One region of the Halomonas citrativorans genome, then DNA from elsewhere that is predicted to be linked to it. Evidence: predicted binding sites of a transcription regulator. Region 1 holds the regulator's gene; each other region holds the start of a gene.
The links. The regulator sigma-54, encoded in region 1, starts transcription at its own class of promoters, with help from an activator protein. The targets are predictions, from matches to a motif close to TGGCACNNNNNTTGCTNT.
Positions count from the first base shown of each region.

Region 2: a site for sigma-54 is predicted at 6,957-6,974, ahead of urtA (urea ABC transporter substrate-binding protein). Genes of this name have one in related genera too.
Region 3: a site for sigma-54 is predicted at 1,694-1,711, ahead of INT20_RS14045 (P-II family nitrogen regulator). Genes of this name have one in related genera too.

Region 1 is NZ_JABUYX010000001.1:187,183-197,417, reverse strand. Features, by position in the region: gene mlaE (lipid asymmetry maintenance ABC transporter permease subunit MlaE) at 1-292, opposite strand, end outside; gene INT20_RS00830 (ABC transporter ATP-binding protein) at 292-1,113, opposite strand; gene INT20_RS00825 (KpsF/GutQ family sugar-phosphate isomerase) at 1,369-2,355, shown strand; gene INT20_RS00820 (KdsC family phosphatase) at 2,392-2,934, shown strand; gene lptC (LPS export ABC transporter periplasmic protein LptC) at 2,934-3,506, shown strand; gene lptA (lipopolysaccharide transport periplasmic protein LptA) at 3,515-4,006, shown strand; gene lptB (LPS export ABC transporter ATP-binding protein) at 4,016-4,765, shown strand; gene INT20_RS00800 (RNA polymerase factor sigma-54) at 4,889-6,301, shown strand; gene hpf (ribosome hibernation-promoting factor, HPF/YfiA family) at 6,400-6,708, shown strand; gene INT20_RS00790 (PTS sugar transporter subunit IIA) at 6,713-7,183, shown strand; gene rapZ (RNase adapter RapZ) at 7,251-8,165, shown strand; gene INT20_RS00780 (HPr family phosphocarrier protein) at 8,226-8,495, shown strand; gene pmbA (metalloprotease PmbA) at 8,506-9,846, opposite strand; gene yjgA (ribosome biogenesis factor YjgA) at 9,943-10,235, shown strand, end outside.
Region 2 is NZ_JABUYX010000025.1:9,965-20,199, forward strand. Features, by position in the region: gene INT20_RS15480 (DUF481 domain-containing protein) at 51-755, opposite strand; gene INT20_RS15485 (ATP-binding protein) at 920-2,602, shown strand; gene INT20_RS15490 (response regulator) at 2,635-3,366, shown strand; gene INT20_RS15495 (Bug family tripartite tricarboxylate transporter substrate binding protein) at 3,555-4,553, shown strand; gene INT20_RS15500 (tripartite tricarboxylate transporter TctB family protein) at 4,665-5,147, shown strand; gene INT20_RS15505 (tripartite tricarboxylate transporter permease) at 5,186-6,685, shown strand; gene urtA (urea ABC transporter substrate-binding protein) at 7,172-8,461, shown strand; gene urtB (urea ABC transporter permease subunit UrtB) at 8,551-10,167, shown strand; gene urtC (urea ABC transporter permease subunit UrtC) at 10,174-10,235, shown strand, end outside.
Region 3 is NZ_JABUYX010000018.1:49,939-60,173, forward strand. Features, by position in the region: gene INT20_RS14040 (ammonium transporter) at 1-1,234, opposite strand, end outside; gene INT20_RS14045 (P-II family nitrogen regulator) at 1,281-1,619, opposite strand; gene INT20_RS14050 (accessory factor UbiK family protein) at 1,972-2,352, shown strand; gene INT20_RS14055 (helix-turn-helix transcriptional regulator) at 2,552-3,472, shown strand; gene INT20_RS14060 (TonB-dependent siderophore receptor) at 3,587-5,704, shown strand; gene INT20_RS14065 (ABC transporter substrate-binding protein) at 5,846-6,727, shown strand; partial or broken gene INT20_RS14070 (YifB family Mg chelatase-like AAA ATPase) at 6,865-7,713, shown strand; gene INT20_RS14075 (hypothetical protein) at 7,801-9,585, shown strand; gene INT20_RS14080 (LysR family transcriptional regulator) at 9,719-10,235, opposite strand, start outside.

The DNA of each region.
Region 1 (10,235 bases):
GCGCAACCATTTGCCCTAACGCCTGCTCCGCGCCAAAGTCGACCAAAATAGTGTAGCCCTGCAGCGCCAGCACCATGCCAATAAAAAGTCCCGATACGATCACAATCGCCAGCGAAAGCACGCCCACAAAATGCATTTGACGCAGCCAGAGGCTCCACCCTTCACGAGACGGCACGCCGACCGCTGACTGACCAAGAAATAGCCCGGCACGGCCCAGCGCTTCCATTACATCGCACCCTTTACGCCCCAAACGGGCGATATAGCCGATGCCTTGTTCAAATTTCGACTGCATTACCCTGCCCTTGTCGCGGTAACGGGGCCAAGAATATCGCTATACAGCGTCTCGGCGGGATAGTGAAACGGCACAGGGCCATCTGGCTCGCCATGAACGAACTGGCTAACGCGTGGGTCCTGGTTGGCATTGAGTGTTTGCGGCGTTCCCTCAGCGACGACCTGACCATCAGCGAGAAGATAGAGATAATCGGCGATGCTTAGTGTCTCTTTAATATCGTGAGAAACCACCACCGAGGTAAGCGCTAGTGCCTGGTTAAGCCGTTTAATCAACTGCACCAGCACGCCCATGGAAATAGGATCCTGCCCGACAAAAGGCTCATCATACAAAATGAGCTCCGGGTCTAACGCTATTGCCCGAGCCAGCGCCACGCGCCTGGCCATACCGCCCGAAAGTTCTGCAGGCGTTAGATGACGAGCCCCGCGCAGCCCCACCGCTTGAAGCTTTAGCAATACCAGGTCTCGAATCATGGCATCGGGCAGGTCGGTATGGACGCGCAAGGGAAACGCGACGTTCTCGAACACATCCAGGTCAGAAAACAGAGCGCCGCTTTGAAACAGCATGCCCATACGTTTACGCAATGCAAACAGCGCTTTTCGCGACAGCCGATGAACGTCCTGGCCATCGACGATAATACGTCCACGATCCGGCGTTAGCTGACCACCAATGAGTTTTAGCAAGGTTGTCTTGCCGGTACCGCTAGGCCCCATAATGGCGGTGACGTTACCCTGAGGAATAATCATGCTGATTCCACGAAAGATCTCATGGCTCCCACGTGAAAAATGCACGTCTTCAATTTCGATGAAGGGAACGTCTGTCATGGGTTGGTTGACTCCCATTGTTACTTAATAGTAGCGGGTGCGTTTATCGGTTGGATATTCTACCGTTTAAAAACAGCGTTTTCTAAATATTCTCGAACATCAAGCTTGGCTTCAATGGCACTTATGGCAAGACATGCGTTCCAACCCACCCTAAAAACCCGTTAAAGCGCTATGCTTATAGATGCCCACAAAATGGTATTCTTGTCAGTTAATCGCACTACGTTTGCACTGTATTTCTATTAAAACGAGATGTTCATGCCCCAGCCCTCACCCACTGTTAGCCCGTTGCGTGAAAGCGCCCTACGCACGCTGCAAATAGAACAAGCCGCCATTGGCGGTCTTCAAGGCAAGCTTGATGAAAGCTTCGACCGTGCATGTGAATTGATGCTGGCGTGTCAGGGCCGGGTCGTCGTGACGGGAATGGGCAAGTCTGGCCATATAGCAGGAAAGCTGGCCGCCACGCTTGCCAGCACCGGCACACCTGCTTTTTTTGTTCACCCTGGCGAAGCTAGCCACGGCGATCTGGGGATGATTACACGCAACGACGTGGTCCTGGCGCTTTCAAACTCCGGAGAAACCGCCGAAGTGACGGCGCTACTGCCTCTGTTAAAACGGCTAGGCACACCGTTAATTAGCATGACAGGCCGCCCTGGCTCAACACTTGCCAAACATGCGGATGCTCACCTGAACAGCGGTGTTGAGCGCGAAGCGTGCCCTCTGGACTTGGCCCCCACAAGTTCCACGACGGCCGCCCTTGCCCTAGGCGACGCGCTTGCCGTTGCGCTACTTGAAGCACGCGGATTTACCGCTGATGATTTTGCCTTATCGCATCCCGGTGGCAGCCTGGGAAAACGACTGCTATTGCGCGTTAAAGACCTTATGCATAGCGGCACACGCTTGCCGCAGATAGCACTAGGCAGCCCGCTGCGTGATGCGCTCTTGGAGATTACCCGCCAGGGGTTGGGATTTACCTGTGTTGTCGACAGCGAAGGGCGACTTGCAGGTGTTTATACCGATGGCGACTTACGCCGCACCCTCGACCAGTTTCATGATCTGCGTAAAGTAACCGTGGACGATGTAATGACCCGACCCGGCAAACGCATTGGCCCCGACCTACTGGCCGCCGAAGCGGTGCGCATCATGGAAGACAGCCGTATTACTGCGCTAGCGGTCGTCGATGACGAACAGCGCCCCATTGGGGCGCTCCATATGCACGACTTGCTTGCCAGCGGCGTTATCTAACCATTTTACCCAACAGTTTACTGACAAGGAGTCCCTATGGCCCTCCCCACTGCGCTACTTGACCAGCTTCGCCATGTGCGACTACTTGCCCTTGATGTTGACGGTGTGCTCACCGATGGACGGCTATACTTTCAGGCCGACGGTATCGAGATCAAAGCCTTCCATACACAAGACGGCCATGGCTTAAAGTTGCTTAAACGTGTGGGCATTCATGTGGCGTTAATTACAGGACGCGACTCCCCCATGGTGAGCCAGCGTGCTGCGGCGCTGGGAATTAACCTTGTCCACCAGGGCTGCGAAGATAAGCTCACTACTTTGAAAGCGCTGTGCGAGCGCCTCAATCTGAACCTAAGCCAGGTGGCTTACTGCGGCGATGACCTGCCTGATCTTGCGCCTATCAAACGCGCAGGCGTTGGCATTACGGTCCCCAACGCACCCGATTACATGCATACCCACGCTGACTGGATTACCGACCGCTTGGGTGGTCACGGCGCCGTACGTGAAATTTGCGATACATTACTTGAAGCGCAGGGCCACTGGAGTACTGTTCTTGAGTCGTATTTGAATGGTCGCGTGTAATGTTTCAAAGAACCAAGAAACGCGTCGGGTTAGCGGCCCTGGTGGTCGCTTTAGGGGGGCTGCTGGTATGGCTGGACCCACGCGGCCCGGAAGACCGGCCCGTTGACGAAGAAGCGCAGGCTGAAGAGCCTGGCCACGTGCTGGAAAATGCCGAGATCACGCTGTTTGGTGAAACAGGGCATATCCAGCAGTCGCTGGCCGCGCCTTTATTGGTTTACATACCACAAAGCACCCTGGCCGAAGTCACTCAACCCGAAGCGACGCTGTTTGATAGTGATAACCGAGAGTGGCTCGCTCACGCCAACGAAGGCGTTCTGAACACGGCCACCCAAGCGCTAACACTGTCTGGTGATGCACGGCTTCTGGCGCCTACAGAAGGCTGGCAGCTTGATACTGAGTTATTACATTATGATGGGGTAGCGCGTCATGTCTGGAGTGAGGCGCCCGCCGTGTTTCAGCAGCCACCTCAACGAATGAGCGCATCACGTATGGATGTTTGGCTTGATGATAGCCAGGTCCGACTAACCGATAACGTCCGCGGCCATCACCCCCCCGCAACACAAAATCCTTAGGAGTCGCTATGAACGCTTTTATTCGCACCGCGCTTTTCGCCCTTGCGGTGCCGCTATCGGCAGCGGCCCAGACAAGCCAAGCCCCCATTGAAGTAGAAGCCGACCAGCTAGACCTTGATCAGCGTGCAGGCACTGCCGTTTATTCAGGCGATGTCAATATTCGCCAAGGCAGTATGCAGCTACGTGGTGATCGCGTTGAAATTATCCGTAACGACGCGGGTGAGCTTTCTCGCGCTATTGCCACCGGAGAGCGCGCCTATCTACGCAATCAACTCGATGATCAGGACGCGCCGATGGAAGGATGGGCACGCCGCGTGGTTTATCACGTAGCAGAGCGGCGTGTAGAGCTTATTGACCAGGCCGAACTGACCCAAGCGGGTGATCAGTTTACCGGTGGCCGCCTGGAGTACTTCATTGACCGCGAAGTGGTGCAGGCACGCTCCGATGTAAACGGTAGCGAGCCGCAGCGTATTCGTATGACGCTTCAGCCAGCGCAATAGGAGTCAACCATGTCTATTGCGGAAGCACCGCCCATAAAAACTCTTTACGCCAATCACTTGGCAAAAAGCTATAAGCGCCGCCGCGTGGTTAAAGACATTAGCCTGGAGATTGCTCAAGGCAGCGTGGTAGGCCTGCTCGGCCCTAACGGCGCGGGTAAAACCACATCGTTTTATATGATTGTGGGTCTGGTGAAGTCTGATGCGGGTACGGTGCGTATCGACGAGCAAGACTTAACCCGCGTTCCCATGCACGAACGCGCGATGGCCGGCATTGGCTATCTACCCCAGGAAGCGTCTATTTTTCGCAAGCTATCGGTTGCGGATAATATTATGGCGATTCTGGAAACCCGCAAAGATCTGGACAGGGCAGGACGAGAGCAGCGGCTTGAGGCCCTGCTTGACGACTTTCATATTACCCACATCCGTGACAACCTGGGCATGAGCCTTTCCGGCGGCGAGCGGCGACGCGTCGAAATTGCCCGTTCCTTGGCCACAGAGCCCGCGTTTATCTTGCTGGACGAGCCATTTGCAGGTGTCGATCCCATCTCGGTTGGTGAAATCAAGAGCATTATTCGCGCCTTAAAACAGCGCCACATTGGCGTGCTAATTACTGATCATAACGTCCGAGAAACACTGGATATTTGCGATATCGCCTATATTGTCGGTGACGGCCACATTATTGCTGGCGGCAGCCCTCAGACTATCCTTGATAACCAAAAAGTGAGGGAAGTTTACCTGGGTGCTGATTTTCGCTTATGAATTTAATTTCACCGCTAAACAGTGATCTGCAGTAAAAATTTTATCAGTGGCATGCTTATTGCACTTGCACAACAACATGACTCGCACTAGGGTGAAGCTTTCCGATTAACGAGTGGTTCTCAGATGGTCATGAAAGCTTCTCTCCAATTGCGTATCGGTACGCAGCTGACCATGACACCTCAGCTGCAGCAAGCGATTGCACTGCTACAGCTATCGACATTGGATCTACGTCAGGAAATTCAGCAGGCACTGGATGCCAACCCAATGCTGGAGCAGGAAGACGAGTTCGGCGAGCAGGCGACCGTCGAAACACCTGACGAGGAGTGGTCAGAAAGCATTCCCGAGGAACTGTCTGTCGATAGCGACTGGTCTGATACTTACCAGGACATGGGTAGCTCTGGCAGCAGCGAAGGCCCCGATTTTGAACGCCAGGCCGCGGGACAAAGCCTGCATGGACATCTCCTTTGGCAGCTGGCGATGACCGACTTTACGGCTCGTGAGCAGCTAATCGCCGAAAGCCTGATTGATGCACTGGACGCCAATGGCTACCTGACGCAGCCGCTCAACGATATCCGCGATGGGTTACGTGCTCAGAGCATCGAAGGTCTCAGCCAGCGAGAGATGGAGACCATTCTGATGCGTTTACAGCAGTTCGAGCCAACGGGCGTCTTCGCCCGTGACTTGCGCGAATGTTTGATGCTTCAGCTAGCAACGCTCCCCGACGACACGCCCCTACTGGTTCCCGCGCGCCGATTGGTTCGTCAGTTTCTTGAAGCGCTGGGCAAAAATGACATGCGCCTATTAAAGCGCCGCCTAAGCCTGGACGATGAGCAGCTAGACGATGTGATCGGTCTGATCCGAAGCCTGGACCCACGCCCAGGCAGCGCTTATGGCGTCACCGACGATAGCTATATCACGCCCGACCTGGTCGTACGTCATGACCATGAAGGCTGGCACCTGGAGCTTAACCCTGAAGCCCTGCCCCGGCTGCGTATCCAGCCCGACTACGCCAGCTTAATCAAGCGTGCAGACAAGAGTCAGGATAACCAGTTTTTAAAAGAGCACTTGCAAGAAGCGCGCTGGCTAATCAAAAGCCTGTCCAGCCGCAACGACACGCTTCTACGCGTAGGGCGCGAGATTATCACTCGCCAAATCGGTTTTTTAGAGCACGGTGAAGAAGCGATGAAGCCGTTGATTCTTGCCGATATTGCCGAGGCGGTTGAGATGCACGAATCAACCATTTCTCGGGTCACCACACAAAAATATATCCATACCCCACGGGGCGTATTCGAACTCAAGTACTTTTTCTCAAGCCAAATTAGCGGGCAGGATGGCGCAGACAGCCACTCAAGCACCGCGATTCGCGCCCGGCTTAAAAAGTTGATTCAAGATGAGCCTCCCGGCAAACCTCTTTCGGACAGTCGTTTGGTGACATTACTGGGAGATGGCGGCATCACAGTGGCACGCCGTACGGTGGCGAAATATCGTGAGTCGCTGGGCATTCCCTCATCAAGTGAACGTCGTCGTTTGCGTTAGTCGTTACAAGAGAAATGGCAAAACTCGCGACAGGGGCTTTGCAACACCGTAAAAAGGGTTACAATCGAAATTCAGTCCGATGGATAAGGAGCACGTCAATGCAAGTAAATATCACGGGTCATCATGTAGAACTGACTGACGCCTTGCGTGACTACGTTAATGAAAAACTTGAACGCATCGAACGTCATTACGACCACATCACCACGGTACAAGTCACCTTATCTATTGAGAAGGAGCGCCAACATGCCGCGTGCACCCTTCATGCGGCAGGCGCCGACTTACATGCCGACGCCGAAGATGTCGATATGTATGCCGCTATTGACGCCTTAGCAGACAAAATTGATCGTCAACTCGTTAAGCACAAGGAAAAAGCACAAGCTCGCGCCCAAGGCGCTGGCGTGCGTTAATTCAATGACGTTGGAAACCATCCTCCCCCCGGAGCGCGTACTTTACGACGTGCCCGGGGGCAGCAAAAAGCGGGTGCTGGAGTTTTTCAGCACCTTTATCGCTCAAAATACACCCAGTCTGGATAGCCAGGAAGTTTTCAGCCGACTGATCGGCCGGGAACGTCTTGGCAGCACGGGGATCGGTAACGGCGTCGCCATCCCCCATGCGCGCAGCCCACATTGCGTTACGCCTATTGCGGGTTTTTTAAAATTATCAGAACCTATTGATTTTGATGCTATTGATGGCGACCCGGTCGACCTCGTCTTTGTGCTGCTGGTTCCCGAAGAGGCTGACGACACGCATTTGTCGCTTTTGGGCCAAGTGGCCACCATCATGAATGATGCGAGCACACGCCAGGCATTACGCAAAACCAGCAGCCAGCACGATTTGCTTGACCTGCTAATGGGCAAGATTCGCGAACAGGCCGCTCCATAATCGCCCATAACGACTAACACATTTTCATGCGTTATCCCTTTTATACGTTCAATCAGAGAGAGCCACTATGCAACTGGTGATTATTAGCGGCCGCTCTGGCTCTGGCAAATCAATCGCATTACAAGCGCTGGAAGATATTGGCTATTACGCCATTGATAATCTCCCCGCCATGTTGCTTGGTTCTTTGGTTGACGAACTCCGTGACGAGGGTGAGCGCACGCATCTAGCGGTCAGTATTGATGCCCGCAACCTGCCAGCGGCGCTTGAGCGCCTTCCCGCACTGCTTGAAGAGCTGCGCGCGCGGCCTATAGATTGTCAGGTTATCTATCTAACCACCGATTCACGTATTTTACTGGAACGCTATTCTGCGACACGGCGACGCCATCCGTTAACGCGCAACAGTGATATGACGCTTGAAGAGGCGATAGAGAAAGAGGAAGAGACGCTCAACGAAATACGTGATTTGGCCGACCTGCGGATTGATACATCACGCTTATCGGTCCACGACCTGCGTCGGCGCATTTCAGACCAGGTAGCCCACCAGCGCAAAGACCAGCTAACACTCACCTTTGAGTCGTTCGGCTACAAGCATGGCGTACCCATGGATGCAGATTTAGTCTTTGATGTACGCTGCCTGCCCAACCCTTATTGGGACCCAACGCTACGCCAGTACACAGGACGTGATGCCACGATTATTGCGTTTCTGCGCGGCTACCCGATTGTCGAAGAGATGAGCCATGATATTCAGGCAATGCTTGAGCGCTGGCTGCCTGCTTACCAAAATAGTCAGCGCAGCTATATGACGGTGGCTATTGGCTGTACCGGCGGGCAGCACCGTTCTGTGTATATTGCCGAACAGCTGGCGCAAAAGCTGGCACCGCTCATCGGCGAAGTCCAGTTGCGTCACCGAGAACTGGAGCTGCAATACACGCTACGAGGAACCCGGGCAGAGCCACCGACGGCTCCTCCATTTTCCGAGTAGACGCCCAGCCCTACGTAAACGCTTATGCCTAATGACACCACTCGGAAAAAAGGAACCAGGGTGCCAGAAAGAACCTTAACGCTTACCAATCAGCGCGGCCTACATGCCCGCGCCGCCACAAAACTGGTGAAGTGCAGCCAGCACTACTCCGCCAGCATACAGGTGTATAAACAGCAGCAAATGGCTGATGCAGCCAACATCATGTCGCTATTGATGCTGGCCGCACCCTGCGGCACCCAACTGCGGATTTGTGCGGAAGGCGAGGATGCCGAACAAGCGCTTGATGCAATCCAAGCGCTGTTCGACGCCCGCTTTGACGAAGATCAGTAGTGCGGCTTTTTTAGCTACCGGCGACGGTCATCGCATCCACTAACCAGCTGCCCGTATGAATGCTGCCGCGCGTATCGATATCACTTCCGATACCGACAAGGCCTGAGAACATACGCTCAAGGTTTCCAGCGATGGTAAATTCTTCAACCGGATACTGGATTTCTCCATTCTCGACCCAGAAGCCCGCCGCACCACGCGAGTAATCCCCGGTTACGCCGTTCACGCCTTGGCCCATTAGTTCGGTAACCCAAATGCCTCGACCCATCGTTTTAAGCAGCGCATCACGCGTCTGCAAGGGTGCGTCTAAACGCACGTTGCGGGCACCGCCAGCATTCCCCGTGGTTTGCATGCCCAAGCGACGGGCACTGTAGGACGAAAGCATATAGCTTGCGATACGCCCCTGTTCGATAAAGCGGTTATTACGTGTCTGTACACCTTCTCCATCAAACGGCGTACTGGCGGTCGCTCCTATTTCCATAGGGCGCTCTTCCAGACTAAACCACTCAGGAAATAACGGCGTGCCCAAACGGTCACACAAGAAAGAGGATTGGCGATACAGCGCACCACCCGCCAACGCGCCCAATAAATGCCCAACCAGACCACTAGACAGCGAAGGATCAAACAGAATGGGAAAGGTGCCAGTTGGCGGCCGCTTGGCACCTAACCGGCGCAGCGTACGGGCCGCGGCCTCGCGCCCTACTTCACTCGGGTCGCGCAAATGCTGTGGATTACGCGCAGAGGTATAGTCATAGTCCCGCTGCATACCGCCTTCATCCTGAGCAATGAGCATGCATGAAAGGGAGTGACTACTGCCTTTTTGGGTACCTAAAAAACCATGGCTGTTAGCATAAACCCGTACGCCCTCACCGCTTGAAAGCGACGCGCCTTCTGACTGACTAATACCCTCAACGTCACGACCCGCCTGCTCGCAGGCAAGCGCAAGGTCGATTGCTTGCTCAGTTGTCAGCGCCCACGGGTAATGAACCTTAAGGTCCGGCAATTCGGTCGCCATCTGATCGGCATCCGCCAAGCCAGCCACCGGGTCTTCACCGGTATAACGCGCAATGGCTAATGCTTTCTCAACCGTTGCTTGAATCGAGGCACTGCTGGCGTCACTCGACGATGCACTTCCTTTGCGCTTGCCGACGTAAAGCGTGACGGCAATGCCCTGGTCTCGTGAAAGCTCAACCGTCTCCACATCGCCCAAGCGCACGCTAACGCCCACGCCCTGATCAACGCTTGCGCCCACTTCCGCCGCATCGGCTCCCAGGCGCTTGGCCAAGGTCAACGCCTCTTCTGCACGCGCGGTTAACAGTGCCTGCTGCGAGGATGCATCAAATGCCTGTGCCATATAGCCTCCTTTTTCGTACGAATCTCATCGCCGAATCAATGTTCTTGTCGCAGCCTGATATAATGCTGCCAACGAATCTTGTCTGTGAGCCTTACTATGCCGAAGAAACGCCCCGAGCCCCTTGATACTCAAGAACCCGAAGAGCGCCCCAGCAAGTCGCAGCTCAAACGCGAAATGCATGCACTCCAAGCGCTCGGCGAAACCTTAATCGCCATGAAACCTGCTGAGCGTGCCCGCTTTCCTCTCTCCGACGACATGCTGCGCGCTATCGAAGAGACCTCTCGTATTCGCTCCCACGAAGGGCGCCGCCGTCATATGCAGTATGTCGGCAAGCTGGTTCGCAAAGAGGACCTGACCGCGATTCAAGGTGTCTTTGACTCAATTGAGCA
Region 2 (10,235 bases), on a different contig from region 1:
CAAAGCCGGTGTTAATATTGGCTGGCCAGCCAACATAAGTGTTGCTTTGACTACCAGTGATAAAGTAGCGAGGCGCTGGTGGTGTTATCGGTGCGTTCGCTGGCGTCGTCCGGCGGCTGAGAATTGTGTTTAATTTCATGGGACAAGCGTAGCGACATACGCGAGTTGAGCCTGGCGGTGAGCGCTGTCAGTGATCTGCCCGTGATGTTTTGCTGGGTGTACTCCACCGACATTTCCTGCTCGATATCAGCGTAATCCGAAAAGCCCCAGTGATAGGCCAAGGCGGTATAGGCAACCGCAAGCTGTTCGTTATCAGCGTCGCGCAAGCGGTCATTCCGGTAGCCTGGGCCTGCCTCAAGCGAAAGAGAATGGCGCGAGCCTTCTAACAGCTGGCGGCCATAACCGCCGATCACGGAAAGCTGCTGGTCGTAACCCGCAAAGCGATCTTTCTCCCAGCGGGCAAAGCCGAACACGTAGTGTGGGCCGTTGAAATCATAGCGCTCGCGGCCAGCTACCAGATACTGCTCGGCGCTGGTTTCGCCATCCTTGCTCACGTTACGCACCTCGCCGCGCAGCGAATGTATAAAATCGCCGGTCAGCCAGGTCAAGCGGGACTTGCCAATCAGCGTCTGACTATTGGTGTTACCGGAAAGGTGGGTAAAGCCAAGTTCAGCGTCGCCGCTAAAAATCGGTGCGTCGTCGGTGGGTGGCGGGGGCGCATAAAAAGGATTAGCGGCCGCCGGACTGGCAAGCATAAGACTTAAATAAGTAGTGCTGATAAACAGACAGCCGTTCGACGAAATAACGCGTTTAAATATGCTGAACACCCAACGCCTCCCTGAATGACATAAAAGATGGCGATTAACGCCCCCTTGCTGCGCATGTCATAATGACGTTGTCGCGCATTTTGAGTTCCGCCATGACTGATACCCGCCCCCGTACCTTAGCTGAATTACAGCGCTGGCGCCGTACTCGTGCGAAACGTCGCTGGTATAAACGTAGCTTTCGTTTGCAGGTAATGCTGTTGGTGGGGTTACTGCTGGCCGGCATGCTACTGGCTCAAGGTACATATCTCAATCACCGCAAAGCAGAGATTATCAGCCACCAGATGGGCGAGCGGGCATTGGCGGTTGCAAAAACGGTGGCGGGCATGCCGCAGATTGTAAATGCGTTTGCCACGCCTGACCCGGCGCTGATCATTCAGCCACTTGCAGAGCGAGTGCGTATAGAAACTGGCGCGCGCTATGTGGTGGTCGGCAATGCGCAGTCGATTCGCTATTCACACCCTGTCACAGAGCGACTTGGCGAGGCGATGGTGGGCGGGGATAACGACCAGGCGCTTATTTATGGTCAGTCCTACGTGTCCGAGGCGACCGGCACATTGGGGACCGCTATGCGCGGTAAAACCCCGATTTGGGATGAAGAGGGCAATATTATCGGACTCGTTTCCGTCGGCTTTATGATGGACCGGGTAGAGATGGATGTTGCGCGTTACACCAGCTTCGGCTGGGCGCTCGTCGCGCTGATGATTGCTTTGGGCTTTGCCGGTGCGTATTGGTTATCCCAGCACCTTAAGAAGGTGATTCTAGGCCTGGAGCCTTATGAAATCGCCCGGCTGGCAATGGAAAAAGAAGCCATCTTGCAGTCCATTCACGAGGGTATCCTGGCGGTTAATCGCGATGGCTATATTACTCTTGTGAATCAACAGGCCAGACGTTTTCTCAATCTGCCCGATGAGCATGTCATGCTGGGCCAGCCGATTCAGGATGTGGTGCCCAACACCCGCCTATTGGAAGTGCTCAAGCACGGCGAGCAGGAGTTTGATCAGCAGATGTGGCTGGGTGACCACCCGGCGGTGGTTAACCGGGTGCCCATTCTGCATGAGGGAGAAATCGAAGGCGCGGTGGCCACGTTTCGAAGCCGTCGGGAAATCATCGACCTTTCCCAGGCGCTCACCCAGGCAAGCCGGGATGTGGATATGTTGCGTGCCCAAGCCCATGAGTTCTCCAATAAGCTCTATACCATTTCCGGGCTCCTTCAGCTTGAGCGCATTGACGAGGCGCTGGCGCTCATTCATCAGGAAACCGAGCGGGCGCAGGCACAGATGAGTTTCTTGATGCGCAATGTCGCCGATACGGTGCTCAGCGGTACACTGTTGGGTAAACTTACCCGGGCACGTGAACTGGGCGTGACGCTTGAGATCGACGAGCAGAGCTCGCTCTCCTGCCCGCTGACCCCGACCGGGCAGGAAGTCATGATGAGTGTGGTCGGTAACCTGCTGGATAATGCCTGTTACGCCGCGCTTAACGGCCCTAATAGCAGCGCGCCCAGCGTACGACTGTTTTTCACTGATTTGGGTGAGCAGTTGCTGATTGAAGTAGAGGATAATGGTCCAGGCGTACTCCCCGAGCATGCCGAGTCGGTGTTCCAGGAAGGCTTTTCTACTAAAGCGGGCAAGCATTGCGGCATCGGCTTGGCGCTGGTGGCAAGGCTTTGCCGACAGCATGGTGGTGCCGTAACGCTTGAAGAGAGCGAGCTGGGCGGCGCCTGCTTTATTGCAGTGCTGGACCGCTCACTGTGCGCTGAACCTGATGCGCCCTAAGCATAATAATGACGCCCGTAAAAGGAGTGAGCATGCCTGCAACCCAATACGGCATTCTGGTTGTCGAAGACGATTTTCGCATCGCCGACATCCACAAGACCTTCATTGAGCAAAGTGATGCCTTTCACGTAGTGGGTATGGCGCGCAATGGCAGCGAAGCCAAAGCCCTGATGGCCGAGCATGCTGACCATATCCATTTGATCTTGTTGGATGCCTATCTGCCGGATGTAGAGGGGCTAGAGCTTCTATGGGCCATTCGGCGCGACTATGTGCATGTGGATATCGTGATGGTGACCGCTGCACGCGAGGTCGACACCATCGGTGAAGCGCTGCGCTGTGGTGTTTTTGACTACCTGATCAAGCCCATCGAAGCCTCTCGAATGCACCAGACGCTCATGCGTTTTCAGCGTGAGCGCGAAGCGCTGGCCAATCAAAATGAAATGAACCAGGATGAGCTGGATCAAGTATTGGCACGCTTGATGCCTGACGCCAGCCCCCGCACGCCGGTGGGCAGTTTGCCCAAGGGGATTGATCGATTAACGCTGCGCAGCGTGATCGACGCATTGACGATCTCGTCGCTGCCGCTAACGGCGATGCAGGTGTCTAAAGCCATGGGCGCAAGCCGCTCGACTGCCCGCCGCTATCTGGAATTTCTGGTCGCCGAGCAGAGCGTGGCTGCTGAGCTAGGTTATGGCGATGTGGGGCGTCCCGAGCGCCGCTATCGCCTACTTGAGCGGGGCCGGGAGTGGATGGACACATTATAAATTCTATTTACAAGCCCTATTTATAAACCCAGTGCGTGAGCATAATGAACAAAACGCTCACAATGCACTTTTTGTTCTTTATGTTCACAAACTTGTCGGCAAGGGGCGACCTCTTCTAACGTTCGCGGCGTAACCACGAAATAATAACAGTGGACCACACAACAACATATATATGTGGAGAACGCCAAATGACCTCGCTTTCCTTGAAGCGCTTAGCCGTAATTGCCCTACCGATGGCCGCTCTGGCGGGTATGAGTGTCACTGCCCAGGCTCAGGAGTGGACGCCGAGCAAATCGATTGAGTTCGTTGCCCCCGCCAACCCGGGTGGCGGCTGGGATACGCTGGTGCGCACCATGTCGCGTGTTATTCAGCAAGAAGAACTGGCTGACAAGAACTTTGCCGCAATCAACGTACCTGGCGGTGGTGGTGCGGTGGCCTGGGCGCAAATCGCTCGTGATAGCGGTAACCCACACAAACTGTTTGCTACTAGCCCACCAGTGATTCTGGTTCCGCTTGCCGGTGCGTCGCGCTACGATCACACCGACTTCACCCCGGTGGCACGCATCAATACCGATTACTCGATCATTCTGGTAGCCGCAGACTCTGAATATCAGGATCTTAACGATCTGTTTGCGGCACTCAAAGAGAATCCCCGCCTGAGCGTGGGCGGCGGCAGTGCGCCGGGCTCGATGGATCATATTTCTGTCGCAGGCCTTGCTTCGGCAGCTGGCCTTGATGCTTCAAGCATTAACTATATTCCGTTCTCAGGCGGTGGCGATGCCATGACCAACCTGATGGGCGGGCATATTGAAGCGGTCATTACCGGTGCGGGTGAGTCGGTGGGCCAACTGGGTGAGGGCAGTCAACTGCGCGCCCTGGGCGTATCTTCCGAAGAGCGTCTGGGCGGTGGATTAGCTGACGTGCCGACCTACCAGGAACAAGGTATCGATTACACCTTCGACATCTGGCGTGGCGTGATGGGCACCCCGGATATGCCCGAAGAAGCAGTTGCCTACTACGAAGATCTGTTCGCTGAAATGCTCGAAACCGATGCCTGGCGTCAGGCAAGCGACCAGTTAGGTTGGATCGATGCCTATCAGAACAGCGAAGAATTTGGTGTCTTCCTTGATGAGCAGCAAGAGCAGTTCAGCAGCGTGCTGAGCGACCTTGGCCTGCTGCGCCAATAAACACCCTATAGAGCAATGCTGTGTTATCCCAGCGGCCAATGTGCCGCTGGGTGCGTCTGTTCGTGACGTCCCTGTCCGAAACGACTGGGCGTGTGCTCCCGGAGAATTCCAATGACTAAATTGAATACCAACCAGTGGCTGGCGGTGGTACTGGCGCTCTTCGCTGCTGCCTATTTGGCCATGGCGTGGCAAGTGCCTACGTTTCCGTTGCCACGCCCGGTCGATTCTGACCTGTTCCCCAAGGTATTAGGTGTCGCTCTGCTGCTGCTGGCGGCCTTTCTGTTTTTTGAAAAACCTGGCGCGATAGCCGGCGCAGATGAGATTGACGAAGAAGCCACTCAGGGCCCGCTGCTGCTGACGCCTTGGGCGCGCGTTATTGTCACGTCACTGGCGATTGCAGCGTATGCGCTGCTACTAGTGCCGTTAGGATTTGTCCTGGCTTCCACGCTGCTATGCGTAGGGTTGACTGCCTACTACGGCTATCGCCGCCTAATAGTCAACATTGCCACGTCGTTGGGAGTGGTATTAGCCCTCTATCTCACCATGACACGGGTCATGGATGTGTATCTACCGACGGGCGTTTTGCCTTTCTAAACAAGCCGTTTTAGCAGGTCTTTAAGAGGGTAACTCTCATGGATGCCTTGAATAATCTTATGTACGGCTTTGGCATCGCGCTTGAGCCGATCAATATCGCTTACGTTTTTGCCGGCGTGTTTGCTGGCACGATTATTGGCATGCTGCCGGGGTTAGGCCCCATCAGTGCACTTGCCTTGATGATTCCGATTACCTTTGCCATGGAGCCATCTTCTGGCTTGATTCTCATGGCGGGAGTTTATTACGGGGCTATTTTCGGTGGCTCCACGTCATCCATCCTGCTTAATGCGCCAGGGGTGGCGGGCACGGTGGCTACTTCGTTTGACGGCTATCCCATGGCCAAGAAAGGGCTGGCGGGTAAAGCGCTTGCCATAGCCGCCTATTCATCTTTTGTGGGCGGCACGGTGTCGGTCATTTTCTTGATGCTGGTGGCTCCGTTGCTCTCCAAGGTGGCGGTTAGCTTTGGTCCGGCTGAATATTTTGCCCTGATGGTATTGGGCCTGACCGCCGTTGTGTCGCTGTCTGATAAGTCGCTGGTAAAAGGCTTAATCGCCGCGGTTGTCGGGGTAATGATCTCGATTGTCGGCATCGATATGCAAACTGGTACTGAGCGCTTTACCTTTGGTTCGGCGCAGTTGCTTGACGGCATTGATTTCCTGGTGGTCGCGCTGGGTATTTTTGCGCTCGCTGAGGTGTTCTACATGCTGCTGCGTGGCGGGGGCGGTAAAGAGACGCCACGCAATGCGATTGGCTCGCTAAAACTAACCCGTTCTGAAGTGAAAGAGATCGCCGGACCGGTTGGCCGCAGTTCGGTACTGGGCTTTTTCACCGGCGTTTTGCCTGGTGCTGGCGCCACTATTGGCTCGTTTCTGGGCTACAGCATGGAAAAGCGTATTGCCAAAGATGGTAATACCTTCGGTCAGGGCAACATTAAAGGGGTGGCAGCTCCTGAAGCCGCCAACAATGCGGCGTGTACCGGCTCATTTGTACCATTATTGACGTTGGGTGTACCGGGTTCGGGCACCACGGCGGTACTGCTGGGCGCGCTGTTGGTGATGGGCGTTACACCTGGCCCGATGATGCTTGAGCAACGCCCGGACGTGTTTTGGGGCGTGGTAGCCAGTATGTATATCGGCAACATCTTCCTGCTGGTCTTGAACCTGCCGCTGATTCCGCTGATTGCCAAAATTCTCGACCTCCCCAAGCCGCTGCTGCTGTCGCTGATTCTAATCTTCTGCATGATCGGCGTTTACGGCATGAGCTTTAGCGTGTTTGACCTGCTGCTGCTGTTGGGCTTTGGCCTGCTGGGCCTGGGCATGCGCCTGTTTGGCTTCCCGGCGGCCCCGCTGATCCTGGCGTTGATTCTGGGCAATATCATGGAAGAGTCCATGCGCCGTGCGCTGCAGATCTCCGGCGGTGACTGGACGACGTTTATTGATAAGCCGATTTCACTCTCGCTGTTGGTAATCGCGTTACTGTCGCTTGGCTTACCGCTGTTGAAAAAGCGTCGTAAGCGGGCGGCAGCGGCTGCCGAATAAGCATTTTTTAGTGCTTTTTTAAGTACTTTTTGGGTACTTCTTTAAGTGCTCTTTCAAGCTCTAATCCAAAACGCCCTGGAGTTTCCTAGGGCGTTTTTTTGTATCTGAAGCCTTAACGTGCACTGTTGGTGCAAAGCGTCGTCCTGGTGCATAAGAAGTGTGCGCCGCAAATGCATGGACGCGCTACCGCAGTGCAAAAGATCAGAATGGTAGCTTTTTAAATATATCCAAGCAATTGATTTAAAAGTTAATACTAGCTTTTGTTTCAATGTGGCGCACCCCTTGCAAATGCTAGTGGCTAAGTCCTCGTGGACGTACCGAGTCGATGCCGTACCCATAATAATCACGCGTAATGGCAGTCAGCTCGGTCGCGAAGCCCTCATAACAAGCCCCAGCTATAAAGGGTGCAAGGAGATTCAAGTGGCCATACAACATCACAATGTCCTTTCTCGCCGTTTTATTACTTCTCTACTGGCCGCCGCAGTGATGGGTGCAAGCGCCCAGGCCATTGCCCAAAGCGGCGATCAGAACGACGACCCGATCAAGGTCGGTATCCTGCACTCTCTGTCCGGCACCATGGCGATCAGTGAAACCGTTCTCAAGGATACGGTCGAGATGCTGATTGAGCAGCAAAATGACGCTGGGGGCTTGTTGGGCCGCCAACTGGAGGCGGTAGTGGTTGATCCGGCCTCTAACTGGCCGCTGTTTGCCGAACGTGCCCGTGAACTGCTGGCCCAGGAAGAGGTTGATGTCATTTTCGGTAACTGGACGTCGGTATCGCGTAAGGCCGTGCTGCCGGTGGTCGAAGAGTTAAACGGCCTGCTGTTCTACCCGGTGCAGTATGAGGGCGAAGAGTCATCAGAAAACGTGTTCTACACCGGGGCGGCGCCTAATCAGCAGGCCATTCCTGCCGTTGAATATCTGATCAATGAAGTCGGCATTGAGCGCTTTGCGCTGATCGGTACCGACTACGTTTATCCGCGCACCACTAACCGTATCCTCGAAGCCTTCCTTAAGGATGAGCACGGTATTGCGCAAGAAGACATCATGGTCAACTACACACCGTTCGGCCACTCCGATTGGCAGAATATCGTGTCAGAAATCCGTCGTTTTGGTGAAGAGGGCAAACCGACCGCCGTGATTTCGACGATTAACGGTGATGCCAACGTGCCGTTTTATACCGAGCTTTCTAACCAGGGGATCGACGCCGCCGATATTCCGGTTATCGCCTTCTCGGTTGGCGAGCAAGAGCTTACCGGTATTGATACCGGCCCGCTGGTGGGCCACTTGGCTGCCTGGAACTACTTTATGAGCGTCGATAACGACGATAACTACGACTTTATCGACGCCTGGATCGATTACACCGGCGACGAAGAAACCGTCACCAATGACCCCATGGAAGCGCACTACATTGGCTTCAACATGTGGGCCGAAGCGGTGCGTAAAGCGGGTACTACCGATGTCGATTCGGTAAAAGACGCCATCATCGGTGTGACCGTACCCAACCTTTCCGGTGGCTATGCGGCGATGATGCCTAACCACCACATCACCAAGCCAGTGCTGATTGGTGAAATTCAGGACAATGGCCAGTTCGACATCGTTTGGCAAACGCCCTCAACGGTAGCGGGTGATGCCTGGTCTGATTACCTGCCCGGCTCGCGTGATCTGATTGCCGATTGGCGCAAGCCCATGGAGTGCGGCAACTTTAACGTCGTGAACGGCTCGTGCGGTGGCAGCACCGCCGCTGAAGAAGCCGAAGCGGCACTCGCCGAGTAATTAACTGCGCTAAAACATCTCCCTTGCCGCGCCCCGGCGCGGCAAGGAGCACGCTACCTTCTCACCTGGATAACCAAAGGAAGAACCCTATGAGGCGTTTCCTTTCCTTGGCGATGCTCTGCTGCCTGCTGTTGGGGGTCACCCTCACCGCGCAGGCACAAACAAACACCGCCAATTCCTCACCTAATGATACCGCTGCGCTTGCGCTTCTTGACGCACTGGATGTTGATTCTTACCGCGATAAAGGCGAGGCCATCACCGCCATTTTACAAAGCGACGACGAGCGCGCCCGTGATTGGCTGCAGGCCCTGCTGGATGGCCGCTTGCAGCGTGCCGACGATGGTCAATTTGTTGTCGTACTCGATAACAGTGGCCGCGAGTGGCCGGTGGCAGACGCCTTGACGAATGAACCGCTGGGTGAAATGTCACGTCGCGATCTGGACCGCGTGGGCATCAATAACGCCCTGCGTAACCAGCTGCGCAGTGCGATTGCCGTGGTGGATCTCTACTCGCCCAATCTGGAACGCCGCCGCACCTCCGCCGCTCGACTGCTGGGCGAAGTGGACAGCGAGCTGGTCGAACCGATCAATGAACTGATACTGGAAGAAGACGATAGTCAGGTGCGCACCCGGCTAAGCCAGGCGGTGGCGATTTATCGCGCCGAGCAGGGAGAAATGGCCGGCGTCGAGGCGCTTACCGGCAGCCTGCATCCCCGTGCTCGGGTGGCTCTGAACCGCGCAGCCAATGGCGACGACCCGGTAGTTGCGGATGCCGCCCGCGCCGCGCTTGTCAGCGTGGAACAGAACCTGAAAATCAACCGTGGGGTTGAAACGCTCTACTTTGGCTTGAGCCTGGGGTCGGTACTGGTACTGGCCGCCATTGGTCTGGCGATTACCTTTGGCGTGATGGGTGTGATCAACATGGCCCACGGCGAGCTGATGATGCTGGGTGCTTACACTACCTGGATGATGCAGCAGCTATTGCCCGGCCAGCCGGGGCTGGCGCTGGTGCTATCCATCCCGGCCGGCTTTCTGGTCGCCGCCCTCGTGGGTGTCGCGATTGAGCGCAGCGTTATTCAGTTTCTGAAAGGCCGCCCGCTGGAAACGCTGCTCGCCACTTTCGGTATCAGCCTGATTCTGCAGCAGCTGGTACGCACCGGCATCTCACCGCTTAACCGCACGGTGATTACCCCTGAGTGGATGAGCGGCTCGCTGGTGATCAACGATGCGCTGTCGCTAACCATTAACCGCATGGTGGTGCTCATCTTTGCCTTGGTCGTTTTCGCCGCGTTGATGCTGATTATGCGCCGCACGCGCCTGGGGCTTGAAGTGCGTGCCGTGACCCAGAACCGCGCCATGGCACGCTCCATGGGCATCCGTGCGACACGTGTGGATATCATGACGTTTGCGCTGGGTTCGGGGGTTGCCGGGCTTGCCGGGGTCGCGCTTTCCCAGCTCACCAACGTGGGGCCGAACCTCGGCCAGAACTACATCATCGATTCGTTCATGGTGGTGGTATTCGGCGGTGTGGGCAATCTGTGGGGGACGCTGGTGGCCGGGCTGTCGCTGGGCGTGATCAACCAGGTGCTGGAGCCCTGGGCGGGCGCGGTGCTGGCCAAGATTATCGTACTGGTGTTTATCATCCTGTTTATTCAAAAACGCCCGCGTGGACTCTTCCCGCAGAAGGGCCGGGCTGCGGAGGGCTAACCCATGATGACACGATCTTTTTCAAAACCGTCACTTTCAACAACCCCGTCACCATCAAGCCAGTTTTG
Region 3 (10,235 bases), on a different contig from region 1:
TAAACTCAGGGTAGGCTTCAAGACCACATTCCGCGATATCCACGCCTTCATACTCTTCTTCTTCGCTCACCCGGATGCCCATGATGGCTTTCAGCACCAACCAGACCACCAGGCTTGTCAGGAATACCCAACCGAAGATACCGGCAATACCCATCATTTGAGCACTAAAGGACGCGCCATCATTGGTGATAGGCACCGCCAATACCCCCCAAATACCCGCCACGCCGTGAACGGAAATTGCACCGACCGGATCATCCAGCTTGAGCTTATCAAGCGATACAATCGCTACGACCACAATGGCACCGCCCACCGCACCGATAATGGTGGCACCTAATGCCGTTGGCGAGAGCGGGTCAGCGGTAATCGCCACCAGGCCTGCCAGCGCGCCGTTAAGCGCCATGGTCAGGTCCGCTTTACGGAACCACAGTTTGGCCAGGACCAGCGCGGCAATCACACCACCAGCGGCCGCCGCATTGGTATTGGCAAACACCTGGGCGACATTGTTGGCCGACTCGATATCCGAGACTTTTAGCTCAGAGCCACCGTTGAAACCGAACCAACCCATCCACAAAATGAACGTCCCCAGCGTTGCCAACGGCATGTTGGCACCGGGAATGGCATGGATAGCGCCATCTTTACCGTACTTGCCTTTACGCGGCCCCAGAATCAGCACGCCTGCCAGAGCAGCGGCAGCGCCTGCCATGTGAACAATACCCGAACCGGCATAATCCGAGTAACCCACGCTGCTCAGCCATCCGCCACCCCAGGTCCAGTAGCCAGAAACCGGATAGATAAAGGCGGTCATGACCACAGCGAAGGCCAAAAAGGCCCATAGTTTCATGCGCTCAGCGACCGCTCCGGAAACAATCGACATGGCAGTAGCCACAAAGACAACCTGGAAGAAGTAATCAGCGCGCATGGAGTAGTACGGCGCATCTTCGCCACCCGCCAGCACTGAATCGACGCTGTTCTCAGTACCCAGCAGAAAGCCCAGGCTTGGCAAGAAGCCGCCTTCGCCGCTGGAGTACATGAGGTGATACCCCACCAGCAGATACATGGTGCAGGCAATCGCAAACAGCGCGATGTTTTTCGTCAGAATTTCAGCGGTGTTTTTAGCGCGCACCATGCCTGCTTCAAGCATGGAGAAGCCTGCGGCCATCCACATGACCAATACACCGCACATCAAGAAGTAAAACGTGTCGAGCGCGTAGCTCAGATCAGCCAGTTCGTTCATTTGTTAGTTCCCCGTTGAACTACGAAGTAGCCCGGTAAGCCCCTGTTTAAACGGCATCAACGCCGCGTTCACCGGTACGAATTCGGATAACATCGTCGAGCGGCGTGACGAATACTTTGCCATCGCCGATTTTTCCACTGTTAGCGGCATTACAAATGGCATCCATCACGCTTTCCAGGCGCGCATCGTCAACCGCTACTTCTACTTTTACCTTGGGCAGAAAATCGACCACGTACTCAGCACCCCGGTAGAGCTCGGTATGCCCTTTCTGACGCCCAAAACCTTTTACCTCTGTCACGGTAATGCCCTGCACGCCGTTGTCGGCCAGTGCTTCGCGGACATCGTCAAGTTTGAATGGCTTAATGATGGCGGTGATGAGTTTCATCCCATATCTCTCCTGCTGGATAAGTCCTGCTAGATAGCTAGCGGCATTGCCGCTGAAAATGGCGATGCTCTACTAATGCGCATACCGTGCCATTAGCTAATTTCTTATTAATTTTTAGTGACTTAACAAAACATAAGGCGCTTTTACGCACACCCTAAGATCGCGAAAGGCGTAGGGCGCAACCGATTGCACCAAAAAAGAACCGACGCGAACGGTTGGCGCACCATGACTGGGCAACGAGATAAACGAATAAATGCACCAATGCCATACGCAATACATGCGTACTGGCGGCGGGTTGCGTATCCTTAAAATAGTGCCCACTTTTAAAGCATCATTATTTAAGGAGAGAACCATGACGCCCCAGGATCGTATTAGCCGTTTGGCACAACAGATTGGCGACCGCTTACAAAATGCGTCACAAGCGCCGGAAGATATTCAGAAAGGCGTTCAACAGGTGGTTCGTGGTGCCTTTGATCGGCTGGAGCTCGTATCGCGGGAAGACTTCGATATCCTGATGGACGTTCTACAGCGCACGCGTTCGCGGGTAGAAGCCCTGGAGAGGCAAGTAGCGCAGTTGGAAGCTACGATGGAAGCGAGTCAGCCTGAGAAGCACCTACCAGTCGCCACTAAGGCCACTGAAAGCGCTCAGCCCAACGCCGATACGGATGCGCCCGCTGCCCCAAAACCGGCTGCCAGCAGCACACTGAACGACGATAAGAAAAGCGATACGTAAGCACAGTGCTGGTAACGCCTGCCGCCACCAAAATGAGAACACCTATCATTGCGTTTTAATCTACTGATGGTAGGATCACGATGATTTACGCGTTCTCTGGATAACCCACGAACCGCTCCTCTTTTCAAGCGTCGCTCTTTTGGGCGGCGTTTTCTCGCTGGGTTGATCACTGGATTACCAAGCCGCAGGGCCCCTATTGATGCCAACCTTTACGTCGTTAACGCCATCGACACTTAGCCAACTGGGCCAAACGTTCGGTATTGATTACCTGTATGCCGGTAAGGGAATTGACGACCCGATTGCCCAAGGCAGCGTGAGTGATTTGCCGCTTTCTTCTGCGCTGCATCTCACCCTCTCCGACCTTGAAGTACGCCAACGCTACGCCTCACGTTCCACACAGACGATACCCTGGTTTCTAAGCGTTGTTATAGAGGGCTGGATTGACATTACCCAAGGCCAGAAGCGGCTAACCATCGGCGCGGGGCAGGGGTTCTGCGTTCACTTTACCCCCCAGGCACCGCTGATTGTTGAACAGCCGGCGCAGCCACAGCTGCGTACTCTCAATATTGCGGTACTGGCCACGATTCCTAACGCGTTGCCTAGCGCGCAAGCACCACAGCTGCATGCCTGGGCGCCACCTTCCACACTTTTTGCTCAACTAAGCGCGACCTGCGAGACGCCACTGGATCACTGGCGGCATTCATTAGTTTGGCAAGGGCTTGCCCTACAGCTTCTTGGGCACGGCTTACCCACGCCGCCTGCCAGGGAGCCTCAATCGGCACGAGGCATGAAGGCCCGTGAACGTGAACAGCTTGCTCAATTGCATACAGAGCTAAGTAATAACCCAATGACCGATTACTGCCTAAGCGACCTGGCTCGTCGCGCAGCGATGAGCCCCAGCAGCTTGCGGCAGAAATTTAGCGCACTTTACGGTTGCTCAATTTTTGATCATCTACGCCAGTGTCGGCTTCAACAAGCCTATAGCTATCTGGAAAAAGGCTATAGCGTTCAACAGACAGCACATACTTGCGGCTACCGTCATGCCACCAATTTTACGACAGCCTTTAAGCGCCTCTTCGGTATCGCGCCCACAGAAGTAATCGGCAAGGCCAGAGCATAAGATGCGCGCCACCAACGCTGGCGTTACGCATAGCTGATTTAGCATATGGCATAGCTCAACAGGCCCTTAAAAAGCAATAATTCTCATTATTACAAACAGTAGAGACTTATTGTCATGTTTATGTGCCCACACCGCTTTTACTATCGTCAACTTGCATTATCCATTGCCTTGGCAGGGGGCTCGGTAACTGTTGCCTATGCCCAACCATCACCGGATGATGCCCAGCAGTTAACGACGGTCACCGTCACTGCTCAGCAGGCGGCTACCAAAGTCGAAACGCCCTTTATCGAGACCCCGCAAAGTGTGTCAACCATTACTCAGCAGCAGATGGAAGAGCGTGGCGTAACGACCGTCCAGCGCGCAACCGACTACACGCCAGGCGTTTACTCCAATCAGGTGGGCGCTTCAAACCGCTTCGACTATTTAGTGTTGCGCGGTTTTTCCGATGGCAGCTTAAGCAACACGTTTCTGGATGGCCTGAAAGTGATGGGCGATGCTAACTCCCACAGTTCGATGCGTATCGACCCTTGGTTTTTGGAAAGCATCGAAGTCGTTCGCGGGCCTGCCTCCGTGCTCTATGGCCGCGCCTCTCCGGGCGGCATGGTAGCGCTGAACAGCAAGCGTCCTGAGTTTGAGCAAGGCGGCGAGCTGCGCTTGCAAGTGGGCAACAATAACCAGCGTAGCGCCGCGTTCGACCTAACCGGGCCGATTGACGAGCAGCAGCGCATAGCATTTCGCTTAACGGGTATCGCCAGCGGTGCGGACACCCAGTTCGGGCCCGCCGAAGAGCAGCGCTTTGCCATTGCCCCACGCCTGACATGGGACATGACCGACGACACCAGCCTGACGGTTGAAGCCTACCTGCAGGATGAACCGAAAGGCGGTTATCACTCCGGCGTACCTTATGAAGGTGCCGTAATACCCCGCAACGGGCGTAAAATCAGCAATAATTTCTTTGACGGCGAAGAAGATTACGACGCCTACGAGCGCACCCAGCGTATGTTCGGCTACTCGCTTGAGCACCGCTTTAATGACCGGGTCACTGGCCGTCAGATGCTGCGTTACCTGAATTCGGACGTAGTACTTAATCAGGTATATGGCTTTGGCTGGACATCGCCCGCTTCCAACGAATTAACCCGCTATTACTCCGGCAGCGACGAGTCCCTTGAAGCATGGACCATCGATAATCAGCTTGAAGCTCGATTTGATAACGGTGCTATGGCGCATACACTGCTCTTTGGCGTGGACTATCAGCAGCGCGAAAACAACGTGTCATGGCCTTCCGGTGCCTTCCAGCCCATTAACGCCTTTGAGCCCGTTTATGGCAGTGATCCCGTCGCATTTTATGCTCCTACTCGGGAACAACATAACATTGAACAGACCGGTGTTTATCTACAGGACCAAATTGCACTCAACAACTGGCGCTTCACGCTGGGCGGACGCTATGACTGGGTGAGCATTGATAACACGAACAAGGATACCGACGATTCAAGCTCGCTAAACGATACTCAACTTAGCGGCCGTGCGGGCGTGGTGTATCTATTCGATAACGGCGTAGCGCCTTACTTGAGTTACTCCACCGCGTTTACTCCCACAAGCTTTGTGGATGAAAGCGGCGATTTGCTCTCGCCCATGGAAGGCGAGCAGTGGGAAACCGGGGTGAAGTATCAACCCAGCGGTAGCGCCAACCAGTACAGCGCGGCCATTTTCCATATCAGTCAGGAAAACGTAGCCACCAAAGAGCAGCCCTCTGACCCTTACCGCGCCGTGGGCGAAATTGAATCCCAAGGACTTGAATTGGAGGCCCAGACCCAACTGACCGAAACGCTCTCGCTTCAAGCAGGCTATAGCTTTACCGATATTACCTACGCTAAAAGTGACGACGGCAACCAGGGCAACAACGCGATTTACTCGCCCCGGCACCAGCTACAGGCATGGGGACATTATGAAGCAAACAGCGGCTGGCTAAACGGCGTGGATGTAGGTGTTGGTGTGAGGCATTACGCGGATATCGCCGCAGACCGCGCAAACACCGAAACCGTACCCGACTACACGCTGGTCGATGCCACCATCGGCTACGACCTCAGCCATGTGGGCGTTAACGGCGTCGAAACCCGCCTTAACGTCAACAACGTACTGGATAAATCCTACGTAGCGTCATGCAACTCACTAGATTACTGCTACTTTGGCGCTGAGCGCGGGATTACAGCAAGCGTTCACTACCGTTTCTAAACACTTAAGAGAGCCGCTGAGCCCCGTCACCCTGTTTAACCACACGTCGTCGGGGTTTAGCTAACGACAAGCTTGCACGGCGTTGCAAGCAAGAAAGATTATCGTTTAAATACAGCTCTTCTTTCAAAATGGCTCTTCCTCATGCGCCGTACCGTGACGCTTTCTTTCGCCCGAGCCGCGCTTCTGCTCACCAGCCTGCTAGCGTTTACCAGCGCCCATGCCCAGTTTGCCACGGTGGATTGGACCATTGCCGAGACGTTGGTGGCTATCGACGCGCCGATCAGCGGCGTGGCCCAACAGAAGGACTACTACGACTGGGTCGGCGAGCCGCGACTTCCAGAAGGTGTGACCGACCTTGGGCTGCGCACCCAGCCCAATTTTGAATTGTTGGCCCAGCTGGCTCCCGAGCAGATATTGATCTCGCCGATGTTTGCTGCACTCACGCCTCGTTTGGAGCGCATCGCACCGGTAACCTCCATTCCGCTTTACTCCCCCGGTGCCGATACCTGGCAGGAAATCCAGGCATTAACGCGCCAACTGGGTGAGCTCACCGAGCGACAGCCCCAGGCAGAACAATTAATTGCCGACACACAGACGCTAATGGCATCACTACGTGAAGCGCAACCTGACACCGCACCGCTATTGATGGTGCAGTTTATGGATGCACGCCATGTGCGGATCTTCGGGGATAACAGCCTTTACAATGCGGTGCTTGAGCAGCTTGGCCTGGACAATGCCTGGGACCAACCCACCAACGCCTGGGGTTTCACCTTAACGGGTATCGAAGTGCTTGCCCACTATTCAGAGGCGACGCTGGTAATTATTGACCCGTTGCCCACCGGCGTAGAAGAAGCGCTGGCAGAAAGCGGCCTGTGGCAACAGATACCCATTGTGCAAAGCGGCAACCTTTTGCGCCTGCCACCGGTGTGGAGCTTTGGCGCACTGCCCTCGGCCCAGCGCTTTGCTCGCGTGTTGACTGCCGGCCTGGACGACTTTTCACGCCACCAGCCATCCCCCCGTTAGAAATAATGCACGCCCTTCGCGCGATATTCTCGCCAGGATCGTAACGCTGAAAGCCCTGCCTGCTATCAAAGTTTTCTTAGTTGCGTTAAGTTAACCGCTAGCGCCAAGTAAAATTAGGCAACTAGCGAGGAAGCACAATGACCTTAGCGATTGTGGCCACGCGTGCGGGCGTGGGCCTGGATGCGCCAGCCGTCCATGTAGAAGTACATCTTGCCAACGGCTTGCCGGGGCTTACGCTGGTAGGGTTACCCGAAACGGCGGTAAAAGAGAGCCGCGAGCGGGTGCGCAGCGCATTGGTTAATGCCGGGTTTGATTTCCCCAACACCCGGCGGATTACGCTGAACCTGGCGCCTGCGGACCTTCCCAAGGAGGGCGGCCGGTTCGATTTGCCCATCGCACTCGGCATTCTTGCGGCCTCCGGCCAGATTCCAGTAGACGCGCTAGAAGGTATGGAGTGTGCGGGCGAACTGGCACTGGACGGCAAGCTACGCGCCGTACCCGGTATGCTTCCTTTTGCCCTGGCAGCGCGCCGGGCCGGGAACGCTCTGATCATCCCTCGCGCCTGCGCCGATGAGGCCGCGCTGGCCGGTGACTTGCCGGTACTGCCAGCGGATACGCTTTGGCAGGTCGTTGCTCACCTACTCGGGCAGGAGAAAATCTCGCCCCACCGCCTGCCCGCCTCAGTAAAAACCACCACGCCAATGGCCGATTTAGCCGATGTACGCGGCCAGCAACAGGCGCGTCGCGCGCTGGAAATCGCCGCTGCGGGAGGCCACAATTTACTGTTCGCAGGCCCGCCCGGCACGGGTAAAACCATGCTGGCTAGCCGCTTGCCGGGCATTCTACCCCCGCTTTCTGAAGAAGATGCCCTGGCGGTCGCCGCCGTGCGCTCGGTGTGTGGGCTGTCGCTGGATGCCGACTGGGGAAAGCGCCCGTTTCGGCAACCGCACCACAGTGCCAGTGCCGCCGCGCTGGTGGGCGGCGGCTGTGAATTACATTAATAAAAACGACTAAACAAAAAACTGCACGACTGGCATACTGCACTTAAGAAAAAAATAGGTGCTAATATTTGCATGGCTAGTCGAAATCTAATCACTAATTTTGAAGAATTTCCTCACGATGGTCGCCACTGGATGATACGGTGGGTAGATGGGTACCAATCGCATGAGGGACGAACATCAACCCCCTCTGTTGGCGTCAAGCTTTGTCCAGTAAGCTCGAACCCAAACAAACAAGAAATCTGCAAGCCTGCCAGCCTGAGTGAAGAGATCCTGGTACGCGCACATACGGGAATAGTTCCAGAGCTTGTTTTAGGTACCATATACAAAAATGGGCGCCTAATTGGTCGCGCTAATGCTCAAACTATTAATATTAATGCAGATTTAACAGATAACAGTTCTAGAATTGTTAAAGCAAACGATATCATGCCTGAAAGGCCAAGTTGGTGGAAAGATGAATTCCCATACCGTTGGATAGGGCAGTCAGAATACAATCTTGGAAAAGACTTTTCTAACAGCTACTGCGTTGTAATTCAGCAAGCACAAAGTACCTATATAATCCCTTGCCACGAAGTTTTTAGGGCCCTCATGGCACCCTCTTCTGAGTTCGCACTAGCATTAACAACGGGGCCATGGGCAACAACTAGGGAAAGAATTGTTAATATACAAAAAACTGGAACAATTTCCGATGACGAATGGTTGGTAATTTTAAGAAAGAGAATTAAGGATAAGTTTGCTGATAATGCAGCGAATCTCACTATTTCTGAACATGGCATTCAAGCAGCTAATGCTATTTATGCTAATGCCTTAAGGGCTACTGGTGAGTCTTATATATATGCAGGCATTCCTTTTCTAGTTAACAATTTTAAATTTTCTGTACGTGCAGTTCAAATACAATCAGAACCTAACAAATATCTTTGCTTGGAGATAATCTCAGCAACGTGGCCTTTTAGTAACTTGACAATCCACCATGGTCGCGACAATAGTGGCGAGACAGGCAAAGACACTATAGATTCAGATAAAGATAAGCCTTGGCCAAATGGCAGTCAGAACAACAGCAGCCCAAATGATGATTTAGCGATTTCTTCTAAAGAAGATCCTGCAGCGAATTCTGGGCTTGATGAAATCAGCTCTTTAGGGGTTGCTTGGAAAAACAAACCAGAATTAAAAAAAATTGAAAAAGAGGTTAGTTATAAATACCTTACAGGAAAAGTAACGCCTATTGAAAATCAATTTTTCAAGTATGGCACTTCTGGATTACCGACGCATGGAAATACAGAAACAAAGGAGGTTTCTGCGGAACAGGTCGGCCAAACAAACATGCCTTATAGGTTTTTGCAGTTAAAGAAAATGTTGAATCTGCTTCGCAATAAAAAAATAATAAGTAATCTTTTCTGCTATCAGCCACAAGAAGGCGGTCTGTTTAGAGATAACATTCTGACTTGGCCATTACCCAAAAGAGTTATAGACGAGTATCAAAAAAAACACAGAAGGGACAAATGGACCACGTTAACACTTTCAAAACATAGAAGCGTTTTAGTTTATCATTTTGACTACAGCGGAAGTAGAGTATTTCTTCTTGAAATTGAATGTAGAGAAAATGAGGGTGGGTACTGTGCGTTACTGCTTGAGATAACAGAAGAAAACCATCAAGCGACTATCAAAAAAGTTATAAACCACATAGCATTTTTCCGTGGAAATTTAAAAGGAGCTGAAAGTAAAATTCGAGCTTCTTCGGGTGTTTTAGATATGAAAACATGGGTACACGCATATAATAAAAAGCAAGATAGCAGTTCATCTATAAAGCCACTTAACCATGTAAGCTTCACCAAAGCTTTAAGAACGCTCACAGGCGAATAAAGACTAAAGTAATTTAAAATATATAAGCTAGGTGAAACGTACCGAAAGACGTCATCCAGAGGGCGGTTTTTGTAAGAGGCTACTTTAGCAGCCCTTCCGAAAGCCGCAATTCATGCTAAACAGCATTGCCCTCTTACCATGCTTCACTAAAAGCCTGAGAAATTTGACTCCCCATCATGTATGAGTGACGCCAAAAGCAACCTAATTCACGCTCTGCCGATAAAGCGGGAGGAAGCTCCATCACTGCTAAATGATCCGGTAAATGTACATCTCTTACCCAGCCATACGGCAATAATGCATGACCATAACCTGCGGCAACTAAAGCCATTCGATGCTCAACACCAAGGCCATATGTACGAGTCAAGCCGGAGCTTAATAATTTACTTAAGCCTTCAGTAATTAGCGATGGAACAAAATCATCCTCGCTAAGTGGTAGTAATCCAGGCTCACAGAGCATAAGAGGATGGAGTTCAGGCTGAAGTTTATCGGCTCGCACTAGTAAGACAAAGTGTTCCTTGAATAAGCTTGTATATGCCATCCCCTCAGGAACCGACTGTGCTGCACTAATTAGCAAATCAATTTCACGGTTCTGTAAACGCCGTAACAGACCTTGATGCTTGCCACTAACCAACTCGACTTTAGTTTTACCT